2 regions of the Mesorhizobium monacense genome follow, and region 2 is predicted to be linked to the other one. Evidence: predicted binding sites of a transcription regulator. Region 2 holds the regulator's gene; the other holds the start of a gene.
What was found. Region 2 encodes LexA, which represses DNA repair genes until DNA is damaged. Its sites were predicted from a motif close to TGTTCNNNNTGTGTTCNG; they were not measured.

Region 1 (3,208 bases), 1.1 Mb from region 2:
ACGCGATGCACGTTTGCAACAGCCCGACGGCCGTACGCATTCGTACAATGACGCAACGGCAAGACTCAGCTATCTTCCTTGTGCGGCGGGCCTGATTTCCCGCTTGGCCGGCGCTTTCAGCTTCCTCCCAAGCAGCGCCGGCCTTCTTCTGTGGCCAGCGTGATTTCCCGCCCGATGTCCTGATCGGGCCACACGCCCTTGCCCTGAGAGGCATCATCGTTACTGCGCAGGCGGCGTGCCGGGCTGATCGCCACCCGTCGTCGACTTCGGCACCGGGTTCTTGTCGACCTGCGTGTTCTGGTCCACGGGCGCCTTGGTCGGCGGGATGTTGTTGTCGCAAGCAGCGAGTGCGAGCCCTGCCGCCAGGGCCAGCAGCATCGGAAGCTTCTTCATGACAACCTCCTCTCGTCCGCCCCCTTTCATCAGGGGCAAACGATGCGGTGCCGGTTTGGTTGCACGGCAAGCCGGGCCGCAGGGAGGGCGGAACAAAATGCTCTCCCCCCGGTTGGTCCGCCGAAGGAGGATTTGATCATGATCCGTCTGCTGATTGTTGGCCTGTTCGCCTATGCGACCTATCGCTTCACCAAAAAGGTCATCGCCGACGTGCCGGATGATTTCGATCCGTTGCCGATGCCTGGCGACGAGCGCCGTGCGCTGCGGCGCCAGTCGGCAGCGATGGGCGTGGAGCCGAGGCGGTAGAGCACCAGTCGCGGGCCGGTACCTCAACTTCAGTCGTCGAGCCAATAGGGTCGAAAACAGCCAAATTGGCGCGGCAGACTGAGTCGCCGTTTGGCATCGAATTCTACCTGGACCATCGGGGATTTGTTCGCTGTCACGTCAATCTTGATCACGTGACCCTCACCGACCATCACCAGTTTCATTTCCTGAAAGTGCCGTTCAAAGCCACTTTCGATTGCACTTCGAGAGTACCGCCACCCATTGAGGCAAGCTCGACTCAGGATGTCGGAATACGACCGGGCGCTGACCATTCTCACCGCCTCTTCTGAAACCTGCCTGTCATGCAGCAGGTCTTGGGACAGACCTGGGTCCGAAGTCAAAACTAACGACACCACCGCCATGACTTGGCGTGCATTTTGATTGCCCATGATTTTCACTTAACGAGAAATATACTTATTATCTTTTTGCCAACCAAAAATAAGTCGATAACTTTCAACTTATAACAAGAATTTCTCGCCCTTTAAACTAGAGAATAACATAGCAGGAGAGAAGCTGGCACTAGCTCATTTGATTACGGCGACCGACCTCGGCCGACCCGTTGCGAACAAAGCGGAAACGATGCTTGATGGGCGATGAACCTCGCTGCCGGTGATTCGACCTTCCAGCCTGCATATCTCGCCAAGCTGAACGACCAGCAGCGGCTGGCGGTCGAGCATGGCGAAGGCATGGTTGCCGCGCCGCTGCTGGTGATCGCGGGGGCCGGATCCGGCAAGACCAACACGCTGGCGCATCGCGTCGCGCATCTGATCGTCAAAGGCGCCGACCCGCGCCGCATCCTGCTGATGACGTTTTCACGCCGCGCCGCCGCCGAGATGGCCAAGCGGGTCGAGCGCATCGCCGGCGAGGTGCTGGGCCGCGATGCCTCGGTCATCACCGACGCGCTGACCTGGGCAGGCACTTTCCACGGCATCGGTGCGCGGCTCTTGCGCGACTATGCGCTGGAGATCGGCCTCGACCCGGCCTTCACCATCCACGACCGCGAGGATGCCGCCGACCTGATGAACCTCGCCCGCCACGAGCTCGGGTTCTCCAAGACGGAAAGCCGTTTTCCGACCAAGGGCACCTGCCTCGCCATCTATTCGCGCGCCGTCAATGCGCAGGCACCGCTCGGCGAGGTGCTGGGTTCGGCGTTTCCGTGGTGCGCGGGGTGGGCAGAGCAGCTGAAGGCGCTGTTTTCCGCCTATGTCGAGGCCAAGCAGGCGCAGAACGTTCTCGATTACGACGACCTGCTGCTCTACTGGGCGCAGATGGCGGCCGAGCCGGAGATCGCGGCGCATCTCAGTGCGCGCTTCGACCATGTGCTGGTCGACGAATACCAGGACACCAACCGCCTGCAGGCCTCGATCCTGACGGCGCTGAAGCCGGACGGATCGGGGCTGACGGTGGTCGGCGACGACGCGCAGTCGATCTATTCCTTCCGTGCCGCCGAAGTGCGCAACATCCTCGATTTCCCAAAACAGTTCGCTCAAGCAGCCGCGATCGTCACGCTGGAGCGCAACTACCGCTCGACCGAGACCATCCTCGCCGCCGCCAATGCGGTGATCTCCCAAGCATCGGAGCGCTTCACCAAGAACCTGTGGACCGAGCGCAAATCCTCGCAGAAGCCGAAACTGGTCAGCGTGCGCGACGAGGCCGAGCAGGCCAACTATGTCTGCCAGGCGATCCTGGCCGAGCGCGAGGGCGGCACGGTGCTGAAATCGCAAGCGGTGCTGTTTCGCGCCTCGCACCACAGCGGGCCGCTGGAGATCGAGCTGACGCGCCGCAACATCCCCTTTGTCAAGTTCGGCGGGCTGAAATTCCTCGACGCCGCCCATGTCAAGGACATGCTGGCGATGCTGCGCTTTGCCGAGAACCCGCGCGACCGCGTCGCCGGGTTTCGCGTGCTGCAGCTTCTACCCGGCATCGGCCCCTCGGCCGCCTCGCAGATCGTCGAGACCATGGCGACGTCGCTCGACGAGGCGATGGGGCTTGCCCGCTACCGGCCGCCGCAGCGCGCGGCGGAAGACTGGCCGGCCTTCATCGCGCTCTATTCCGGCTTGCGGGCCGGCGCGAAATGGCCAGCCGATCTCGAACAGGTCCGGCTCTGGTACGAGCCGCATCTGGAGCGCATCCATGAGGACGCGACGACGCGGCGGGCCGACCTTCTGCAGCTCGAGCAGATCGCATCCGGCTACGCCTCGCGCGAGCGCTTCCTTACCGAGCTGACGCTCGATCCGCCGGACGCGACCAGCGACCAGGCCGGGCCGCCGCATCGCGACGAGGACTATCTCATCCTGTCGACCATCCACTCGGCCAAGGGCCAGGAGTGGAAGAACGTCTTCGTGCTCAATTCCGTCGACGGCTGCATTCCGGCCGATCTCGGCGTCGGCACAAAGGAGGATATCGAGGAGGAGCGCCGCCTGCTCTATGTGGCGATGACGCGGGCCAGGGATAGCCTGCACCTAGTCATGCCGCAGCGCTTCTTCGTCCA
Region 2 (3,208 bases):
CCATCATCGCCGGCAGTGCGACCGCGCTCTTCGCCATCTGGCATTTTCAGCGCGTGTCGCCGCTCAGCCTGCTTGCCAACCTGGCCGTCATGCCGATCGTCTCGCTGATCGTCATGCCGTTCGCCGTGCTCAGCGCGCTGGCGATGCCGTTCGGCGCCGATGGACCCTTCCTCTATGTGATGGGCAAGGGGCTGACGGCGATGATCGCAATATCCGGATGGATTTCCGAGCGCTCGCCGATCGATGCTGTCGGGCTGATCTCCATTCAGTCGGTACTGCTGGTGACGATCGCGCTGGTCATCGCCACCATGGCGACGACATGGCTCAGGCTGGCAGCCGTTCCGTTCGCATTCGCCGGCCTGCTGACTGTCTCCGACACTCGCACGCCTGACGTTCTCGTCTCGGAGGATGGGCATCTTGTGGCAATGCCGATCGGGGGCGGCGAACTCGCCATCAACCGCGTGCGATCGAACGAGTTCACCACCGACAACTGGAAACGGGCTGTGAAGTCCGAAACCATTGTGGAGCCCGAGACCTTCGAGAAGGGTGACGCGCGGTTCGACATGGATCCGGCCGACCTGCCGCCGGGCTCACCCTTCTACTGCAGCAGCGGTCTTTGCCTCGCGCGGCATCCGTCTGGCGCGATCATCGCGTATGCAGAAGACCGCAAGGACGCGTGGCGGGCGTGTGCTTTCGCTACCCTGATCATCGTCAACGACGCCACCGCCTACGACCCTTGCCGCAATCCGCTTGTCCTTGTCGTCAGGAAACGGCAACTTGCCCGCTTGGGCAGCGCCGCTGTCTTCTTCGATCAGCAATCGGCAATCGCGCCGGCAGAGATAGACTTCGCGGTCGAGCAGCCGTACCGGCCCTGGCACGAGCAGCGAAGATTCTCACGCGAGGCGAGGGGCCTGCCGCCTTACAAGAGACCCGAAAGGCAGGCCAGCAAACCGCCGCCAAAACAACCGCCGCCGCCTCAGTAGCGGCGGATCAGACCGACCAGCTTGCCCTGCACCTTGACCCGGTCGGGCCCGAAGATGCGGGTTTCATAGGCCGGATTGGCGGCTTCCAGCGCAATCGAGGCGCCCTTGCGGCGGAAGCGCTTCAGCGTCGCTTCCTCCTCGTCGACCAGCGCCACTATGATCTCTCCCGGGCTCGCCGTGTCGGCGTTGCGGATGATGACCGTATCGCCGTCGAAGATCCCGGCCTCGATCATCGAATCGCCCTTGACCTCCAGCGCGTAATGCTCGCCGCCCATGATCATGTCCGGCGGCACCGAGATCGAATGCGTCTGATGCTGGATGGCGTCGATCGGCACACCGGCCGCGATCCGCCCCATCACCGGGATGGACACTGCCGCAACCGCATCGTCGTCATTGCCCGCCTGGGGCGTGCGCGACGATGCCATAGGCTTGATCTGCCGTCCGAGGCCGCCCTGCCCAAGACTGCCCTGAATGACGCTCGGCGAGAACTTCTTCGCCGCATTGAGGCCGGGAGCAATCGAGTCCGGCAGGCGCAGCACTTCGAGCGCGCGCGCCCGATTGGGCAGCCGGCGAATGAAACCGCGCTCCTCCAGCGCCGTGATCAGCCGGTGGATGCCCGACTTCGAGGCAAGATCGAGCGCCTCTTTCATTTCGTCGAAGGAGGGTGGAATGCCGCTTTCCTTCAGCCGCTCATGGATGAACATCAGCAGTTCATGTTGTTTGCGTGTCAGCATCGCGGCCCCCAACGGAATCAGAAAAACAAACCCAGAACAAACACTATCTGTTCCAGTTGTGTTCCGCAACTGTTTAAAGTTTAATGAATGGGTTAAGGCTCCCGAAACGATGTCGCGTGCGACAGCGAATATCCCAGCCCCTTAGATGCCGGCTTCATCGCATTGATTTTGTTATCGTTTACGGCCAACCACCGGCCTGGGAGCTGGTTGGAAGTCGGCAATCATTCGCCGCAAACAATGTAGGTAGGGCCGTGTTTGACGATCCAGCCCGCTCGATGCACCGTGAACGAAACGAACTCAAAATGCCAACTATGAGCAGGGGTCGAGGGTGTCGTTGGGCCGATAAGTCATCAATGCAGGTTCTTGCAGCGCGATGGCCTGTGATGAGAGAAAGTACCGATCGTCGGCTTGTGTCATCATTGCGTGCCGGTGTCGTGCGTATCTGGGGGGAGCAGACATATCATGACAGGAATTCCTGATCTTGCGGCCGTCGAAGCGATGGACGCCGCGGATCCACTGCGCCCCTTGCGCGACCGCTTCATCCTGCCCGAAGGGGTAATCTATCTCGACGGCAATTCGCTGGGTGCAGCCTCGCATGCCGCCTTCGACGAGCTACGCAAGGCGGCGACCGAAGAATGGGCGTACGACCTCATCCGCGCCTGGAACACTGCCGGCTGGTTCAACATGCCGGTCGAACTCGGCGATCAGCTCGGGCGCCTGATCGGCGCCGCTCCCGGCCAGACGGTGGTCTGCGACACGACATCGATCAACATCTACAAGCTGCTGCACGCGGCAATGGCCATCCGGCCGGATCGGCCCGTCATCGTCGCCGAGGGCGACAGCTTTCCGACCGACCTCTACATGGCTGAAGGTGTCGCCTCGACTCGAAAGAACACTGTGCTGCGCCTTGCAGGCGTCGACGCACCGACGATCGAAGAGCTGATCGACGACCGGGTCGCGGTGGTGCTGGTCAACCACGTCAACTACAAGTCAGGCGAACTGCGTGACATGACGGCGCTGACGCGCATCGCCCATGACGCCGGGGCGCTGATCGTCTGGGATCTCTGCCACACAGCAGGCGCCATGCCGGTCGAACTGGACACGGCGAATGCCGATTTCGCTGTCGGCTGCACCTACAAATATTTGAATGGCGGCCCGGGCTCTCCCGCCTTCATCTATGCCGCGGAGCGCCATCATGCCGATGTGCTGCAGCCGCTCAGCGGATGGTGGAGCCACGCGCGGCCCTTCGCCTTCGAGCAGGCCTACGCAGCCGGCACCGGCATCCGCCGGTTTCTGTGCGGCACGCAGCCGGTCCTGTCGATGCGCACGCTGAAGGGCGCGCTCGACATCTGGAACGATGTCGACATGGCGGCCGTGAGAAAGAAAAGCATCGCCCTGGCCGACCTGTTCATCGAACTCGTCGAGGCAAAATGCGGCGCCTATGGTCTCACGCTCGAAAGCACCCGCGACAGCGCCAGGCGCGGCAGCCAG

Region 1: the regulator LexA is predicted to act here: its motif matches at 1,279-1,296, upstream of AC1RUK_RS17235 (ATP-dependent helicase).

Annotation. Positions count from the first base shown of each region.
Region 1 covers NZ_CM165567.1:3,523,044-3,526,251, forward strand. Annotated here, with positions in the region: gene AC1RUK_RS17220 (hypothetical protein) at 220-393, opposite strand; gene AC1RUK_RS17225 (hypothetical protein) at 532-699, shown strand; gene AC1RUK_RS17230 (hypothetical protein) at 729-1,106, opposite strand; gene AC1RUK_RS17235 (ATP-dependent helicase) at 1,311-3,208, shown strand, end outside.
Region 2 covers NZ_CM165567.1:2,425,518-2,428,725, reverse strand. Annotated here, with positions in the region: gene AC1RUK_RS11675 (ComEC/Rec2 family competence protein) at 1-983, shown strand, start outside; gene lexA (transcriptional repressor LexA) at 977-1,717, opposite strand; gene kynU (kynureninase) at 2,180-3,208, shown strand, end outside.